Linked DNA regions of Tolumonas auensis DSM 9187. The protein of the gene in region 3 interacts with the protein of the main gene of each other region in a pairwise test. Links are inferred from orthologs where the notes say so. Each region holds a gene or a part of one and is shown on either strand. Other genes may lie near its edges.

Region 1 (5,447 bases), 690 kb from region 3 along the record:
AGCCAGCAACAGACCGGCAGTCAGTGTTCCCTCGCCCGCCATGCAAATATACACGTCAACGGTAGAAGGAATATTACGGATTTGTTCCAGCGTTTCGAGCATCAGGGTAAGACGCTCCAGTCCCATCGCAAAACCAATCGCCGGTGTAGCCTGACCGCCCAGTTGTTCGACCAGTCCGTCATAACGGCCACCACCACAAATGGTACCCTGCGCCCCTAAGCTGTCGGTGACCCACTCAAAGACGGTGTAGTTATAATAATCCAGGCCCCGAACCAGACGCTCATTAACTTGATATGCAATACCGGCAGCATCAAGTAATGCCTTCAAGCCACTGAAATGCGCCTTGGTCTCTTCACCGAAATAATCAGCCATCGTCGGCGCATGCTGCAGAATTTCCTGAACCTGCGGATTTTTGGTATCCAATACACGCAGAGGATTACTGTACATACGACGCTGAGATTCTTCATCCAGCGACTCTTTATGCTGCTCAAGGAATGTCACCAAGGCATCACGATACGCCGCGCGTTCAGCTGAAGAACCTAATGTATTTAGTTGCAGGGTCGTAAATTGTGCAATACCCAATTCGCGCCACAAGCGGGCAGTCATCATGATCAGCTCAGCATCAATATCCGGACCAGTCAGGCCGAATACTTCAACACCGAATTGATGAAACTGGCGATAACGGCCTTTTTGCGGGCGTTCATGACGGAACATCGGGCCCACATACCACAGGCGGCGTTCCTGATTGTAAACCAGACCATGTTCGATACATGCACGAACACAACCTGCAGTGCCTTCCGGACGCAGTGTCAGACTGTCACCGTTACGATCATTGAAGGTATACATCTCTTTTTCAACCACATCGGTAACTTCACCGATAGCACGCTGAAACAGGTTGGTCATCTCGACAACAGGCATCCGGATTTCGGAATAACCATATGAAGAAACCACACGACGCAAAGTTGCTTCGACCATTTGCCAGACCGGAGTTTGTTCCGGTAGGCAATCATTCATACCACGAATCGCCTGAATTTGTTTAGCCACAATAATTCTCAAATTTTTTAATGCAAAAGCTGCCCGCATTATAGATAGTTTCAAAAGGCAGGTACAACCCGCCCACAGGCAGCGCGTATATGTAATATCCGGACTTATTCCTCGTGCTGCTTGATCGTGATCGGAATACGCTTTTCCTGATCAAGCTGTGACGCTTTGGCTCTGATACGAGCCTCTAATTGATCCAGCAGTTCATTGTTATCCAGACGACCGACTCGTTCACCGTTTTCATACAGTGCACTCATGCGATTAGCACCAGCCAAGCCAAGATCAGAAACCAGTGCTTCACCCGGGCCGTTAACTACACAACCGATAATAGAAACATCCAGCGGAGTGATGATATCTTCGAGTCGTTGTTCCAGCGCATTGACTGTACCAATTACATCAAATTCCTGACGGGAACAGGTCGGACAAGCAATGAAGTTAATACCGCGGGCACGGATGCGCAGTGACTTCAGAATATCAAAACCAACTTTGATCTCTTCCACTGGATCGGCTGCCAGCGAGACACGCAGCGTATCACCGATACCATCCGCCAGTAACATTCCCAGACCAATAGCAGATTTCACCGCACCGGCACGGAAACCACCAGCTTCTGTGATCCCCAGATGTAATGGCTGTTCAATTTGCTTTGCCAATAAACGATATGCATCGACTGCCAGAAAAACATCGGATGCTTTAACGCTGACTTTGAACTGATCGAAATTGAGGCGATCCAGTATGTCCACATGACGCATAGCTGATTCAACCAGCGCCTCTGCAGTAGGCTCACCGTATTTATCCATCAACTCTTTTTCCAGCGAACCACCATTCACACCAATGCGGATCGGGATATTCATATCGCGGGCACAATCAACTACCGCACGAATACGATCTTCTTTACCGATATTACCGGGATTAATACGTAAACAATCGACACCATACTCAGCAACTTTCAGCGCAATACGATAATCAAAATGAATATCGGCCACTAACGGAATGGATATTTGCTGACGGATCAGTTTAAAAGCCTCAGCAGCATCCATTGTCGGTACAGACACTCGTACAATATCTGCCCCGACGCGCTGCAGAGCCTGGATTTGTGCCACAGTAGCCGCCACATCAGTGGTCAACGTGTTCGTCATCGACTGTACCGATATCGGGGCATTCCCGCCAACCGGTACATTTCCTACCATGATCTGCTTACTGATCCGGCGTTTAATAGGTGATACATGCTGAGTCATGAATTAATTCTTCAACGGTAACTTATAACGAGCAACTACACCCTGACGGATATAGGACGACATATCAACTTCCTGTCCGTGGAAATAGATAGAAACAGCCCGGGGCGCACCAATGGTCAGACTGAACGGCTCTTTGCCACTCAGACTGATTTTATCACCAGCATTTTTAGTCCCTTCCAGTATGGATTTACCTGTAGCATCGGTAACTCTCAGCCAGCAGGTCTCCTTAAACTGTAACTGCAGCGCAACAGACGGATCTACAGCAACTGCGGTTTCTTCTGTGCTGGCGGCCGTACTGACCGCAGTGGATGCTGCAGCCGAAGTCGCTGCTACAGCTGCAACCATTGGTGCCGGTACAACTGCTGACTGTTCCTGCGCTTCCGCATCCACGGCTGTATCAGTAAGCACCGTTGGTGCCTGTCCTTCTGTGTCATTTTCTTCGGCTACATCAGCACTAGCCGGTACCGCAGAAGAACTGGTATTCATAACATCCGGAATAGTTGGCACCGGCAAAGATTCAGTTGCAACTGATGTTGCCGAACTAACCGGGTTAACAGCCAGTGCAGCCTCGTTAACCGCTTTAACAACTAACTGGCCGGCTTCATTAATGCTGGTCGGTACTGGTTCTTCTGTTGGTTGTAACCACCACCAGGTACCACCTAATCCAATAAGACCTATACATAACACCCAGGAAATAAGACGAACCCGGTGTTCACTGGCCTCACGCTGTGTCCGCCCGGAGAAGCTATACATTTCACTGTATTTTTTGTCATCCAAACCGAGACCATCATAGGCAGCGACAACGGCTTCTTCATTCGCTCCGACAAAACGAGCGTAAGTTTTCAGATACCCGCGGGTAAAAGTGCTGGCCGTTTTCTGATCAAAACGATCCTCCTCTATATCGCGAATTAATGAAATACGCAGATTAAGACGATGAGCAACATCCTGCTGACTCAAACCTCTTTGTTCACGTGCCGTTTTTAGTATTGTGCCCGGCGTTAGCTGGGCTGTCTCATGACGCTGTTCAGTAGTCATTGTTCTGATATCTTTTCGTTTGGATCGAGGATGGGAATTGTTGAACCAGAGTCTGGCCGAAAATATGGCTATCAGCTATCCGCCCCTGCGCTTGTGCAGTACGAATACTCAGCCACAAACTTTGCGGAGTATCAGTGGCTTTTTTACGATATGTACTTAACCATGATTCTGCCTCTGTTGGATTATTTGCATTTAAAGCCATTTCGGCTAGATCAAGCAATAATTTTACTTTATGCGGATTGTAGCCGAGAGCAAGTCGATAATATTCCAGAGCTTTCTCTTTCTTGCCGGCTTGTAAAGCGCAGACACCGGCATTTTCATAACTGTCGTCCATTCTCAGATAATGAGGCTGAGCAACAGCCCGCATGAACATTTCATCAGCTTCGGAATAGTTACGGTTACGGCATAAAAATGCCCCATAATTATTCAGGACATCCGGATTATTACCATGACCAGACATTAACTTTTCATAGGCTTTCTGAGCTGAGACTTTATCACCGACAGCCTGGTAATAATGAGCCATCGCCAAATAAGCATCGGCACTATCAGGTGCCAGCTCAATAGCTTTTTCAAAGTTATATTTTGCAGGAGCCATCTGACCTTTATTCAGATACCCCATACCAAGCTGAATACGCGTCTTGGCGGCAGCGGCATTGTCTATTGAATTCTCTTGCTGTACAGAATTCTTGCCAATAATTGTTGTTTCGGTGACACATCCGGACAGCGCTATTATCGCTGCCCAGAGTAGAGGAAGATTTCTTTTCATTTCTCAGTACATTAACGAACTGGATTTCAAAGCATTTTGACGGAAATCTCCTGCTCTTGCATCCGTTTTTTCATGGTTCGTTTCGTTCTGTCGATTACATCACCTACCAGCTGACCACAGGCGGCATCAATATCATCGCCACGTGTTTTACGCACGATGACGGTATAACCGTATTCCATCAGCACTTTAGAGAAACGATCAACACGACTGTTGCTCGGTTTTCCATATGGATTGCTCGGGAACGGATTAAATGGGATCAGATTTATCTTACTTGGCGTATCTTTTAACAGCTCAGCCAGTTCACGAGCATGCTCCATGTCATCGTTCACATGATCAAGCAGCACATATTCAACGGTAACGCGGCCATGATTAGCATTTGATTTGCTTAAATAACGCTGCACAGAACCCAGGAATTCCTGAATATTGTATTTATCGTTGATCGGCATGATTTCTGAACGCAGTTTATCGTTCGGCGCATGCAATGAGATGGCTAAAGCCACATCAATCATATCACCCAGTTTATCTAACGCAGGAACTACGCCGGATGTAGAGACTGTCACACGGCGTTTAGATAGGCCAAATCCAAAATCTTCCATCATCAGACTGAGAGCCGGTACCAGATTAGACAGATTCAGTAATGGCTCGCCCATCCCCATCATAACTACGTTGGTGATGACTCGTTTACCGGTATCTTTAGGAAAACCAACCACCTGTGCAGCGCGCCATACCTGGCCGATAATTTCGGACACCGTCAGGTTACGGTTAAACCCTTGTTGCCCGGTTGAACAGAATTTACATTCCAGAGCACAACCGACCTGAGATGACACGCAAAGTGTCGCACGATCGGCTTCCGGGATGTACACGGTTTCAACTTCCTGATCACCGACCCGCATAGCCCATTTAATCGTACCGTCAGAAGAACGTTGTTCAGTACTGATTTCTGGCGCCCTGATTTCAGCAATCCGGGCCAGTTTTTCACGTAATGCTTTATTCACATTGGTCATCTGTGAAAAATCATCACAGCCAAAATGGTAGATCCACTTCATGATCTGATCGGCACGAAATGCTTTTTCGCCCAGTTCATCGGCAAAAAATGCACGTAATGCGTTACGATCAAAATCCAGCAGATTGACTTTATTTTCGCTCATGGATGCCTCAGTGACCTGTGTAGAGAAGGGCGCGGATTGTACAAAGTTTAGGGTGGGAAGACCAGAGTCAGGATAACATATATCTGTTCATATTTTAACCAGCAATGGTTATCACTAAAACAAAAACGCACCACCGAAGCAGTGCGTTTAGCATTTACTGAATAGCGCGCTGAATTATGCTTTCGCCAGCAGAATGTTCAGCATACGACGCAACGGCTCGGC
Region 2 (5,408 bases), 310 kb from region 3 along the record:
GATCAATAACGCGATCAAGCACGTCAGTCCGGATCAGTTTGATGGTTTCTGAAATATCCGCACTTTCCAGCAGTTCATTACGTTGTTCGTAAACTACCTTACGCTGGTCATTGGCTACGTCATCAAATTCCAGCAGGTTCTTACGGATATCGAAGTTACGGCCTTCCACTTTACGCTGTGCATTTTCAATCGCTTTACTGACCCATGGATGTTCAATGGCTTCGCCATGTTCCATGCCCAGTTTTTTCATCATGCCACTGACACGATCAGACGCGAAAATACGCATCAGGCTGTCTTCCATCGACAGATAGAAACGGGATGAACCCGGATCCCCCTGACGACCGGAACGACCACGCAGCTGGTTATCAATACGACGTGATTCATGACGCTCAGTACCGATAATATGCAGACCACCGGAAGTGATCACCGCGTCATGACGTACTTGCCATTCACTCTTGATGGTTGCGATCTGCTCTGCAGTCGGATTTTCCAGCGCATCAATTTCAGCCTGCCAGCTACCACCCAGCACGATGTCAGTACCACGACCCGCCATGTTAGTAGCGATAGTCACTGCACTTGGACGACCGGCCTGAGCAACAATTTGCGCTTCCTGAGCGTGGAATTTGGCATTCAGTACTTTGTGTTCAATACCTTCTTTCGTCAGGATATTGGACAGCAACTCTGAGTTCTCAATAGAGATAGTACCTACCAGCACCGGACGCTGTTCAGCGACACGGATCTTGATATCCTCAATAATTGCGTCGTATTTTTCCTGTTCGGTAAGGTAAACCAGATCGCCCATATCATCACGGATCATCGGACGGTTGGTTGGCAGAACCACAGTTTCCAGACCATAGATCTGCTGGAACTCATATGCTTCAGTATCCGCAGTCCCGGTCATACCAGCCAGTTTTTCGTATAAACGGAAATAGTTCTGGAAAGTAATAGAAGCCAGGGTCTGGTTTTCGTTACGGATTTTTGCGCCTTCTTTGGCTTCAATCGCCTGATGCAAACCTTCAGACCAGCGACGTCCGGCCATGGTACGGCCCGTATGTTCATCAACAATAATCACTTCATCGTCTTTAACGATGTAGTCAACATCACGCTCAAACAGGGTATTGGCGCGTAATGCAGCATTCACATGATGCAGTAAAGTAATGTTGGCAACCGAGAATAAAGAGTCATCTTCACCCATTAAACCCTGCTGTTTTAACCAGCCTTCAACAAAAATCTGACCATTTTCAGTCAGATAAGCCTGACGGGCTTTCTCATCGACGGTGTAATGGCCGTTCCCCTGATACTCTTCAGAGTCTTCTTTATCCTGCTTCTGCAGCAACGGCACCAGTGTATTGATTTTGATATAGAGTTCAGAACTGTCTTCGGCAGCACCGGAAATGATCAGCGGAGTACGTGCTTCATCAATCAGCACCGAATCCACTTCATCCACTAATGCATAATACAGCGGACGCTGCACACGCTGTTCTGCCGCAAACGCCATGTTGTCGCGCAGATAATCGAAACCAAACTCGTTGTTCGTGCCATAGGTAATGTCACAGGCATAAGCCGCCTGTTTTTCTTCATGACTCATACCTGACAGGTTGCAGCCAACGGTCATCCCCAGGAAAGCGAACAGCGGACGGCTCCATTCTGCATCACGACGTGCCAGATAATCGTTCACTGTGACGATATGCACGCCCTGACCAGTCAGCGCATTCAGATAGGCTGGCAATGTCGCGGTCAGTGTTTTACCTTCACCGGTCTTCATTTCGGCGATCTGGTTATTATTCAGCACAATGCCGCCCATCATCTGGACATCAAAGTGACGCATAGCGAATACACGTTTTGATGCTTCACGGACAGTCGCAAAGGCTTCAGGTAACAGCGAATCGAGCTCTTCACCTTTTTCCAGACGCTGACGGAATTCGACTGTCTTCGCCTGTAAATCCACATCAGCCAGAGAGGCAAACTGGGGTTCCAGTTCATTGATTTGTTTTACGATCTTTTTTAATGCTTTTACGGTGCGATCATTGCGACTACCAATGATCTTGGTAAATAGTTTGGTGATCATTATTACCCAACTCTCAGGCTATTGATTATTGTCTGTCCTGACGGACAGCGATTCTGAATATGTAATGTCATTACGCGATATATGGGGACGAAAAATCTGGGATTCAAGGAAAGAATATCTGGAATGCCCCAACTTGCGGTAGGGAAAGATTACCATAATCAGACTTATGAGTCTGCTATTGTCGCAGGCAGAAACAACAAAGCACCGGGCGGAGAACCGGTGCTTTGTGAACTATTCAGTATTGATCAGGTTTAAGCTAAAACAAGCTTGGTACCAAAGTAGGCAATCGGAGATTTTGCAGCTTCCTCTTCAAAGGTCACCATCTCCCAGGCTTCAGCATCAGCCAGCAAAGCGCGCAGCAGTTTGTTGTTTATTGCATGGCCGGTTTTATAGGCTGTAAACTGACCAAGGATGCTGTGATTGCACATATACAAATCACCAATTGCATCCAGCAGCTTATGTTTCACGAATTCATCTTCATAACGCAGCCCTTCTTCATTCAGCACGCGATAGTCATCCAGTACAACTGCGTTGTCCAGACTGCCACCCAATGCCAGATTCTGCGAGTGCAGATATTCAATATCTTTCATGAAACCAAATGTTCTTGCCCGGCTGATTTCTTTGGCAAATTTACTGCCGGAGAAATCAAAGACCAGATGCTGGTTTTGTTTATCAAAAACCGGATGACGGAAGTCAATTTGCAAATCCATACGGAAACCACGGCGATAAGGCGCAAACTCAGCCCATTTGTCACCGTCTTCTACCCGGATTTTCTTCTTAATACGGATAAATTGTTTTGGCAGGGATTGTTCTTCGATACCGCCTGATTGCAGCAGGTAAATAAACGGATGAGCACTGCCATCCATTACCGGCACTTCAGGTGCATCAACTTCGACATACAGGTTATCGATACCCAATGAAGCCAGGGCAGCGGATAAGTGTTCAACGGTAGAGATACGCACACCCTGTTCGTTCACCAGTGCTGTACACAGCACGGTATCACGCACAAATTGCGCATCGGCCCGCAGTTCAACTTCAGGCTGCAGATCGGTTCTGACATAGACGATACCGGTATTCACCGGTGCTGGACGAAACGTCAGCGACACCTTGCGGCCCGAGTGCAAACCAACTCCGGTAGCATGAACCAGTTGCTTAAGTGTACGTTGTCTAATCATAAATATCCTCACCACAGACTTTCTGAGCCATAGCCCGTCCGCGCCAATGTAACATAGCTGCAATATTGATGCTAATTTTTGTGCATGCTATACATTCAGCATAGCATGCACAATCTGTTTAGCTTTGCCCGACAGATTAGTCTGCTTGCTTGCGCAGGAACGCAGGGATATCCAGATAATCTGGTTCACTGCGTGGTTGCGGCTCAGCATTCACAGTCTGCTGCATTACGCGATCATCGTAACGCGGAGCATGAGTCTCATGCATCATTGGACGCATTGGGCGCTCAATCGCTGCTTTCTGTGCATTTTTAACCAGAGTAATGTCAGGTTTACGTTCATTACCGATACCAGTTGCTACCACAGTCACGCGTAATTCATCTTCCAGAGAAGGATCGATTACCGCACCAACAACCACGGTTGCATTTTCAGAAGCGAATGCTTTGACTGCGTTACCGACAGTTTCAAACTCTTCCATGGTGACATCCAGACCAGCTGTGATGTTAACCAGAATACCCTTGGCACCTGCCAAATCGATATCTTCCAGCAGTGGGCTGGAGATCGCTTTTTCTGCGGCTTCTTCAGCACGATCGTCACCACGTGCAGAACCGGTACCCATCATGGCAGTACCCATCTCACGCATAACAGTACGTACGTCAGCGAAGTCAACGTTGATCAAACCAGGACGGGTAATCAGTTCGGCAATGCCTTGTACTGCACCCATTAATACGTTGTTAGCCGCTTTGAACGCATCCAGCAGACTGACACCACGACCCAGAACTTTCAGCAATTTGTCGTTAGGGATAGTGATCAACGAGTCAACATGCTTCGACAGTTCATCGATACCCTGCAGCGCATAGCTCATGCGCTTTTTACCTTCAAAGTTGAAAGGCTTGGTAACGACTGCAACGGTCAGAATGCCCAGTTCTTTCGCCACTTCGGCAATCACCGGCGCAGCACCAGTACCAGTACCGCCACCCATACCGGCAGAAATAAATACCATGTCAGAACCTGTCAGCATTTGACGGATTTCATCACGATTTTCCAGTGCCGCTTCACGGCCTACATCTGGATTTGCGCCGGCACCCAACCCTTTGGTGATATTGGCACCAATCTGAATCGTGGTTTCAGCACCTGAATTACGTAATGCCTGAGCATCTGTATTCACTACAACGAAGTGAACACCTTCAATACTTTCGCGCAACATGTGTTCAACAGCATTACCGCCACCGCCACCGACGCCGATTACTTTAATAAGTGCATCATCACCCTGACTGCCAACCGGTTCAAATGTAAACATGATTATCTCTCCGCCTTGCTTGGTTTCGCTTCCGCAAAAACTAGAATTCGCCTTTTAACCAGTTAGTGACACGTTTGAACCAACCAGTCACACTGGCTTTTTCACGTACATCCACCACGGTTTGTCCCTGATGCAATTTACCGTATTGCAATAACCCTACTGCTGTTGCGTAAGCAGGTGCTTCCACATAATCAGTAAGGCCCCGAATATTGGTTGGGTGACCAATCCGAACCTGGCACTGGAACACCTGTTCGGCACACTCAACGATACCTTCTATTTCCGCTGCACCGCCAGTTAAAACAACACCGGCGGCCAACTGATGTTTAATGCCCTGAGATCTGAGCTCAGACTGAACGCGCATGATTTCATCATGCACCATGCCGAGTAATTCGGTATAACGCGGCTCAATCACTTCAGCCAGCGTCTGACGCTGTAAGCTGCGGGCAGGACGACCGCCCACACTAGGCACTTCAATAGTGTCTTCTTTACTGACCAGACGGCCTAGTGCACAGCCATAGCGCATTTTAATCGCTTCAGCATCTACCGGTGGTGTACCGAACGCATAAGCGATATCGCTGGTTACAGCCTGACCGGCATAAGGAATCACCTTGCTGTAACGTAACGCACCGCCGGTAAATATAGCAATATCCATGGTTCCGCCGCCGATATCGACGACGCAAACACCTAATTCTTTTTCATCATCGGTTAATACTGCATAACTGGATGCCAGTGCAGAGAAGATGATCTGATCAACCTTTAGTCCGACCCGCTCAACACATTTCTCAATGTTGCGCGCCATGTCATTATGACAGGTAATCAGGTGCACTTTCGCACCCATACGGACACCAGACAGGCCAATCGGATTTTT
Region 3 (5,388 bases):
TGCACCATGATGTCCTGCCCCTGACGGACCAGTTCGGCAATATTCCCGGCCTGAAAGTGCTCTTTTTCTTTTACATCGACACATTCGGTATGCGGCACAATATCGGACGCGTGCAGGAAAGCGGCTTTATCCATTCCGATATCAACAAAGGCCGCCTGCATACCCGGTAACACCCGGCTGATTTTACCTTTGTAAATATTACCGACGATCCCGCGTTTAGCCTGACGCTCAATGTGTACTTCCTGCAACATACCATGATCCACCAGTGCGACCCGGGTCTCTGATGGTGTTACGTTAACCAGCAATTCGGTTGACATAGTTCAGCCTTAGTAATCTGAAGTCATGAGTGGCGACAATATTTTTGCAGTAACAGATCTGTTTCCAGTAACGGCAACCCCACTACCGCAGAATAACTTCCGCTGAGGTGACTGACGAATTTCCCGCCGATGCCCTGAATGCCATAAGCACCGGCTTTATCCGCCGGTTCTCCGGTTTGCCAGTAACGGCTGATCTCTTCCGGCGTTAATTTGCGGAACGTCACCTGTGAGTTGACCAGAACAACTTCACAGCCCTGTTCCGAAGAAAGCGCAACCGCCGTCATCACGGTATGGGTGTTACCAGACAGTAACTGCAATATACGTTGAGCATCGGCGAAATCCCGTGGCTTTTCCAGCACTTCTTGCTCAAACACCACAATAGTATCCGCGCCTAATACCGGTTTTTGCCCCCGGCAGGCTAACCAGCCGGCCTGCGATTTATCGCGGGCCAGACGTTGCACATAATCAGCAGGAGTTTCATCAGGTTGCTGTTGCTCTTCAACATCAACTGACAGAACAGTAAAGGGGTAATCCAGCAGCGCTAACAGTTCCCGGCGACGGGGAGAAGCGGATGCCAGATAAAGCGCAGCACTGGCCGACATAATACTTACCTGATATTGAAACGACGGCGGATATACCGCAGAAAAAGATAGACCGAAGGCCAGAGCAATGTTGAGCTCAGTGACGCCCAGACAAAGCGGGTGTTGAGACGGGGAGATGCAAACAGGTGTTCAACCCAGAAAATCAGCAGTTGTCCGACAAAAATCAGCGATCCCATCACCAGCGCCTGTTGCCAGACGGAGAAGTTACGGATCTTCTGGTATTGTGCTGCAACGACACAGGAGATCACCGCCATACTCAGCGCATGGATGCCCAGCGTTGAACCCAGCAGGATGTCCATGATCAGACCGACAATCCAGGCACTGACGACATTCAGGTGATGCGGCAGCGCAATCACCCAATACAGCACCACTAACGCCACCCAGTCCGGGCGGAACATATCTATAGCCACCGGCAATGGCACCATCGTCAGAATAATCGCGACGATCAGGGTTAAATAGATCGAACCTTTACCATGGCCGGTCAATGAACCACTCATTGTCTGCCCTCCTGATGCGGCACTTCAGCGGATGCTGTTGCTGATTTATTTTTGTCGGTCGCAGACATTGCCGGCTGAGCAGCAGAAACAGTCGCCGCGGAACTCATCACCGGCAGCGGCCCCATGGATTTGGCATCTTGCCAAAGCAACAGCACATAACGCAGCCGATCCAGTGTCGCCAGTGGTTCAGCCTTGATCTCGGCGAAGGGGCTCTGTTCCTCATTGGCAAACCGGGTCACTTTAGCGACCGGATAGCCTTCAGGGAAATGCCCACCCATGCCAGACGTCACCAGAATATCGCCGTCTTTGATATCCACATTCCGGGGCAGATTCTTGAGCGTCAGCTCATTGATATTTCCGGTACCGGAGGCAATAGCACGTAAATCGTTACGCAGCACCCGCACCGGCAAGGCATGGCTGATATCCGTGATCAGTAATACCCGGCTTGAGGTTTTCCCGACACTGACCACCTGACCGATGACACCCTGATCATTGACGACCGGTTGTCCTTCATAGACATGATGTTCGACACCTTTATCGATCACGACCTGATAGACAAACGGGTCAGAGTCTACCGACAGAATACGGGCCACCAGCTTACGGGAATCCTGAGTCACCGGAGAGCCCAGCAGTTCGCGCAGACGGCGGTTTTCCTGACTCAGTTCGGCCATCCGCAGCAGATCACTGCGCAACAGGAAAAGTTGCTGCTGCAGTTGCTGATTATCTTTCAGCAATTGGCTGCGTGAGCTTAGTTGCAGACTGGCCTCTTCGACCACATCGCGGGGAACGCTCGCCAGATGTAATAACGGGCTGGCAAAGGTGTTGATATAAAGACGCATGCCGTCAAACAGATGAAAACGGGCATCAGAAACGATGCCCGCCAGAGACAGCAGCACAGTGATAAATAACCTGAGTTGCAGGGATGGTCCCCTGCCGAAAATAGTCCGCATGATGCTATCAGCCAGGGGTTACCGGAAAGGCAACCCGGGCAAGCTCAATTATTCGTAATGGAACAGGTCACCACCGTGCATGTCGATCAGCTCGAGAGCTCGACCACCACCACGGGCGACACAGGTCAGCGGATCTTCCGCCACGACAACCGGAATACCGGTATGTTCCATCAGCAGACGGTCCAGATTACGCAGCAGCGCACCACCACCGGTCAGCACCATCCCTTTTTCGGAGATATCGGAAGCCAGTTCCGGCGGAGATTGTTCCAGCGCCACCATGACCGCACTGACGATGCCGCTCAGCGGTTCCTGCAGTGCTTCCAGGATTTCGTTAGAATTCAGGGTGAAACTACGCGGTACACCTTCAGCCAGATTACGGCCACGAACTTCGATTTCACGCACTTCTTCGCCCGGGTAAGCAGAGCCGATTTCGTGCTTGATGCGTTCTGCGGTGGATTCACCAATCAGGCTGCCGTAGTTACGGCGCACATAGCTGATGATAGCTTCATCAAAACGGTCACCGCCGATACGGACGGAAGAAGAATACACCACACCGTTCAGAGAGATGATCGCCACTTCAGTGGTACCACCACCGATATCAACCACCATAGAACCGGTCGCTTCGGATACCGGCAAGCCGGCACCAATTGCTGCTGCCATAGGTTCTTCAATCAGATAAACTTCGCGGGCTCCGGCACCCTGAGCAGATTCTTTGATCGCACGGCGTTCAACCTGAGTCGCACCGCAAGGGATACATACCAGCACGCGCGGACTTGGACGCATCAGGTTATTTTCATGCACCTGTTTGATAAAATGCTGCAGCATTTTTTCGGTAACAGAAAAATCAGCAATAACACCATCTTTCATCGGACGGATCGCCGCGATATTACCCGGGGTACGCCCCAGCATCATTTTGGCGGCATGGCCAACAGCAGCGACAGATTTAGCGGTACCACCGCGTTCCTGACGGATGGCAACCACAGAAGGTTCGTTCAGTACAATACCTTTGCCTTTAACATAAATCAGTGTGTTGGCGGTACCCAAATCGATCGACAGATCGTTGGAAAACAAACCACGGAGCTTCTTGAACATGATGCGGGTGATCCTGATTAATTACGGGATATGCGAAAAACGGCCCACTTTACCAATCCCGGCCCTGATCAGCAAGCATCTGGCACAGAAGATAACCGGATTCCACCTGATCTTTGCATAATCCGGCTATTATTGATTCCGAAACGCATCCAGCCGATAAATGCAGCGATCCTTGCCGTGATATTAACCATCCCGCTGACGCAAAGAGGAATAAAACTTAACCGCATGAAAACGAACCACATCACGTTATACTGTGACTGATATCCGAAATTACCCTATCAGGAAGGGCTGAATGGAACTTAAACAGCGACATCTGCAGCAAGCCTGTAACCAGGGATTACTGACACCGGAACAAGTGACTCCGTTATGGAATTACCTGCAGAATTTACCGGCAGACAGTGCCACGTTCCGGGCGACACATATCTTGTTTTATCTGGGTGGGCTGATTGCGATTGCAGCGATGAGTCTGTTTATGACACTCGGCTGGGATGCCTTTGGTGGTATCGGCATTCTGCTGATTGCCTGTGGCTACGGCGTGGCAGCCTGTCTGGTGGCGGACTGGCTGCTGTGGCGGCAGCGACAACCGATCCCGGCAGGCTTACTGGCGGCTCTCGCCGTTACCATGGTGCCGCTGGCGATATACGGCCTGCAGGCACAGCTGGGTTACTGGGATGACGCTACCCATACCGAATACCGCGATTTTCACCGCTATATCGACTGGCGCTGGCTGATGATGGAGTTGGGTACGCTGTTGTTCGGTACGATCCTGCTGTGGCGATACCGGTTGCCATTTATGGTGATGCCGCTGGCGGTGGTGCTGTGGTATCTGAGCATGGATCTGACGCCGTTTCTGTTTCAGGAAGAGGATTACAGCTGGCTCCGCCGGCAACAGGTTTCGATGGTGGTCGGCCTGCTGATGCTGGGACTGGCGTTTTATATTGATCTGCGCACCCGTCATACCCTCGATTTTGCCTGGTGGCTGTATCTGTTCGGACTGATGGCCTTCTGGGGTGGTTTATCCATGCAGCATTCCGACAGTGAGCTGAGTAAACTGGGTTATTGTCTGATCAACCTGCTGTTGATCACGGTCGGCGGTATGATTGGCCGGCGGGTGTTTGTGATCTTTGGCGGCATGGGCGTTGCCGGTTATCTGGGTTATCTGGCGTGGGATTTGTTTGAAGACAGCCTGACATTCCCGTTTGTATTATCACTGATTGGCTTAGGCATTATCTGGCTTGGTTTGCTCTGGCAGCGTCATGAAGCACAAATTCAGCGACAGTTACAACGTCATCTGCCTGCCGCGTGGCGCGAGCTACTGGCTCAGCGGCGATAAATATCGCTCCGGTTCCGGACGTGATCACGGACGGAACCGTCATCCAGCTATATCTGTTTTTTGCATAATGATTTCTGATTTTAGACGTCTAAACATCCAAATGTCCGTTGACATACCTTATAATGCCTCGTAGCATGAACTCCTGACAGCGCACCGCTATTCAGTCTGATTTTCTGTGGCCACCCTATCCTGGTGGATATTTGAGTAAATTACGGTTCCCTTATGATTAAGTTATCTTCCCTGTCAAAAGCGTACGGCGAAGGAAAAAACGCCTTTTACGCCTTGAAAGGTATAGAACTCGATGTTCCCGCCGGCCAGATCGTCGGCGTGATTGGTGCATCCGGTGCAGGGAAAAGTACCCTGATCCGCTGTGTAAATCTGCTGGAACGTCCCACACAGGGCCGTGTGGAAGTCGATGGTGTGGATCTGACCGCCCTGGATGATCAGGCACTGACGCTGGCACGCCGCAATATCGGCATGATTTTCCAGCATTTCAACCTGCTCTCCTCGCGTACTGTATTTGAGAACGTGGCACTGCCACTGGAACTGGCCAACTGGCCGAAAGAGAAAATTACCGCCCGGGTCAACGAGCTGCTG
Region 4 (2,985 bases), 310 kb from region 3 along the record:
CTCTTCCATGGTGACATCCAGACCAGCTGTGATGTTAACCAGAATACCCTTGGCACCTGCCAAATCGATATCTTCCAGCAGTGGGCTGGAGATCGCTTTTTCTGCGGCTTCTTCAGCACGATCGTCACCACGTGCAGAACCGGTACCCATCATGGCAGTACCCATCTCACGCATAACAGTACGTACGTCAGCGAAGTCAACGTTGATCAAACCAGGACGGGTAATCAGTTCGGCAATGCCTTGTACTGCACCCATTAATACGTTGTTAGCCGCTTTGAACGCATCCAGCAGACTGACACCACGACCCAGAACTTTCAGCAATTTGTCGTTAGGGATAGTGATCAACGAGTCAACATGCTTCGACAGTTCATCGATACCCTGCAGCGCATAGCTCATGCGCTTTTTACCTTCAAAGTTGAAAGGCTTGGTAACGACTGCAACGGTCAGAATGCCCAGTTCTTTCGCCACTTCGGCAATCACCGGCGCAGCACCAGTACCAGTACCGCCACCCATACCGGCAGAAATAAATACCATGTCAGAACCTGTCAGCATTTGACGGATTTCATCACGATTTTCCAGTGCCGCTTCACGGCCTACATCTGGATTTGCGCCGGCACCCAACCCTTTGGTGATATTGGCACCAATCTGAATCGTGGTTTCAGCACCTGAATTACGTAATGCCTGAGCATCTGTATTCACTACAACGAAGTGAACACCTTCAATACTTTCGCGCAACATGTGTTCAACAGCATTACCGCCACCGCCACCGACGCCGATTACTTTAATAAGTGCATCATCACCCTGACTGCCAACCGGTTCAAATGTAAACATGATTATCTCTCCGCCTTGCTTGGTTTCGCTTCCGCAAAAACTAGAATTCGCCTTTTAACCAGTTAGTGACACGTTTGAACCAACCAGTCACACTGGCTTTTTCACGTACATCCACCACGGTTTGTCCCTGATGCAATTTACCGTATTGCAATAACCCTACTGCTGTTGCGTAAGCAGGTGCTTCCACATAATCAGTAAGGCCCCGAATATTGGTTGGGTGACCAATCCGAACCTGGCACTGGAACACCTGTTCGGCACACTCAACGATACCTTCTATTTCCGCTGCACCGCCAGTTAAAACAACACCGGCGGCCAACTGATGTTTAATGCCCTGAGATCTGAGCTCAGACTGAACGCGCATGATTTCATCATGCACCATGCCGAGTAATTCGGTATAACGCGGCTCAATCACTTCAGCCAGCGTCTGACGCTGTAAGCTGCGGGCAGGACGACCGCCCACACTAGGCACTTCAATAGTGTCTTCTTTACTGACCAGACGGCCTAGTGCACAGCCATAGCGCATTTTAATCGCTTCAGCATCTACCGGTGGTGTACCGAACGCATAAGCGATATCGCTGGTTACAGCCTGACCGGCATAAGGAATCACCTTGCTGTAACGTAACGCACCGCCGGTAAATATAGCAATATCCATGGTTCCGCCGCCGATATCGACGACGCAAACACCTAATTCTTTTTCATCATCGGTTAATACTGCATAACTGGATGCCAGTGCAGAGAAGATGATCTGATCAACCTTTAGTCCGACCCGCTCAACACATTTCTCAATGTTGCGCGCCATGTCATTATGACAGGTAATCAGGTGCACTTTCGCACCCATACGGACACCAGACAGGCCAATCGGATTTTTTATCCCTTCCTGATAATCGATAGAATATTCCTGCGGGATGACATGCAGCACCCGGTGTTCTTCCGGCAAACGCACGGACTTCGCCGTATGAATAACATTATCCACGTCATCCTGCGTTACTTCTTCGTCGGAAATAGGCACGATGCCTTTTTCATTCCGGCATTCGATATGCTTTCCGGAGATACCAAGAAATACCGATGAAATATGGCACTGAGCCATCATTTCGGCTTCTTCTACTGCGCGCTGTAAAGATTTGACGACCGACTCGAGATCGTTGACGCCACCTTTATCCATACCTTTGGCAGCATGGGTTCCCAGACCAACAATATTGACCTCTCCATCAGGCAGTACTTCACCGACCAAAACCGCGATTTTGGTTGTACCTATATCAAGTCCGACTATCAGATTTCTGTCTGGGGTTTTGGTCATCACCACTCCCTTCTTGTTGTTTCCAGCTGACTGCTACCCCAGTGTCATAGCGAAGATCGATATAATCAATCATTTCTCTATTTTCCAGTTGCGGATAGACATCAATAAATTGTTGTAATTTCACCAGCATTTCATTACGACCGAGGATCAATTTCAGCCCTGATGCCAGTTTAATCTCCCACGAATGGCGGTTAGTCATATGAACCGACGTCACGTGGTATCCGTTTAATGCCAGCACTCGTTCAAATTGCTGGTATTGATCCCAAATCATTCCGGCCATGTCATCAGGACCGGACAGTTGCACCAGTGGCTTCTTCAGTCTGTCGCGTGGCGCCTTAAAAATAGCACCACGAATACTGAGCAACCGATCATCCCCCCACAGGGCGCACGGTGTTTGCTCAACGACATAAACATACAGCAACGCGGGCCAGCGTTTACGCACAGAAGACTGATAAACCCACGGTAACTCTTCAACCGCTTTTTGCAGCTGATTTACATCCAGCTTGAAAAAATTGTTAGTTTGAGGGTTAACCGCCAATACCTGACGGATCTCATCCGTCTTGACATACTCCAGCTCACCCTGCACAACCAATCCGCTAACCGGAATTTTATCTTCATCAAACAACCAGCGACGAATATCTGCAGCCGTTGACCATACACCGATGACAACTGAAACAAAAAAAACCAGCCCGAATATAAATTCACCGCGGGTACGGTTTGTTGTTTCTGTCATCTGTCTGCGACCTCCAACCGGCGCTGAATCCTGCTCATCGGAGGTTAATCGCGCCTGTCGCACATCTTCACCTTAACCAATATTCATATCCAGGTTGATGCTGCATTATAACGGTCCGTCATGA

Evidence for each region.
Region 1: the proteins of TOLA_RS01340 (region 3) and rodZ interact in binary tests that used the Escherichia coli proteins (3 or more experiments, as listed by UniProt). The link is inferred for Tolumonas auensis DSM 9187 from one-to-one orthologs.
Region 2: the proteins of TOLA_RS01340 (region 3) and ftsZ interact in binary tests that used the Escherichia coli proteins (3 or more experiments, as listed by UniProt). The link is inferred for Tolumonas auensis DSM 9187 from one-to-one orthologs.
Region 4: the proteins of TOLA_RS01340 (region 3) and ftsA interact in binary tests that used the Escherichia coli proteins (3 or more experiments, as listed by UniProt). The link is inferred for Tolumonas auensis DSM 9187 from one-to-one orthologs.

What each region holds. Positions count from the first base shown.
Region 1 is NC_012691.1:969,891-975,337, reverse strand. What follows is about bases 1,296-4,282. They hold rodZ (cytoskeleton protein RodZ), read right to left. Parts: upstream 3,312-4,282; coding sequence 2,280-3,311; downstream 1,296-2,279. Other genes in these bases: rlmN (dual-specificity RNA methyltransferase RlmN), read right to left, coding at 4,104-4,282; pilW (type IV pilus biogenesis/stability protein PilW), read right to left, coding at 3,301-4,077; ispG (flavodoxin-dependent (E)-4-hydroxy-3-methylbut-2-enyl-diphosphate synthase), read right to left, coding at 1,296-2,276. Outside these bases: hisS (histidine--tRNA ligase), read right to left, coding at 1-1,044; more of ispG, read right to left, coding at 1,149-1,295; more of rlmN, read right to left, coding at 4,283-5,225; asd (aspartate-semialdehyde dehydrogenase), read right to left, coding at 5,400-5,447.
Region 2 is NC_012691.1:596,662-602,069, reverse strand. The notes cover bases 2,461-5,408. They hold ftsZ (cell division protein FtsZ), read right to left. Parts: upstream 4,541-5,408; coding sequence 3,380-4,540; downstream 2,461-3,379. Other genes in these bases: ftsA (cell division protein FtsA), read right to left, coding at 4,581-5,408; lpxC (UDP-3-O-acyl-N-acetylglucosamine deacetylase), read right to left, coding at 2,461-3,243. Also shown: preprotein translocase subunit SecA, read right to left, coding at 1-2,068; TOLA_RS16940 (hypothetical protein), read left to right, coding at 2,192-2,323; more of lpxC, read right to left, coding at 2,320-2,460. UniProt on the Escherichia coli protein: Essential cell division protein that forms a contractile ring structure (Z ring) at the future cell division site. The regulation of the ring assembly controls the timing and the location of cell division.
Region 3 is NC_012691.1:281,159-286,546, reverse strand. The notes cover bases 1,437-4,364. They hold TOLA_RS01340 (rod shape-determining protein), read right to left. Parts: upstream 3,459-4,364; coding sequence 2,415-3,458; downstream 1,437-2,414. Other genes in these bases: TOLA_RS01335 (DUF2157 domain-containing protein), read left to right, coding at 3,751-4,364; mreC (rod shape-determining protein MreC), read right to left, coding at 1,437-2,366. In the rest of the region: rng (ribonuclease G), read right to left, coding at 1-317; TOLA_RS01355 (Maf family protein), read right to left, coding at 341-919; rod shape-determining protein MreD, read right to left, coding at 925-1,416; more of mreC, read right to left, coding at 1,413-1,436; more of TOLA_RS01335, read left to right, coding at 4,365-4,791; methionine ABC transporter ATP-binding protein MetN, read left to right, coding at 5,014-5,388. UniProt on the Escherichia coli protein: Forms membrane-associated dynamic filaments that are essential for cell shape determination. Acts by regulating cell wall synthesis and cell elongation, and thus cell shape.
Region 4 is NC_012691.1:595,376-598,360, reverse strand. What follows is about bases 1-2,981. They hold ftsA (cell division protein FtsA), read right to left. Parts: upstream 2,129-2,981; coding sequence 872-2,128; downstream 1-871. Other genes in these bases: TOLA_RS02730 (cell division protein FtsQ/DivIB), read right to left, coding at 2,088-2,861; ftsZ (cell division protein FtsZ), read right to left, coding at 1-831. UniProt on the Escherichia coli protein: Essential cell division protein that assists in the assembly of the Z ring. May serve as the principal membrane anchor for the Z ring.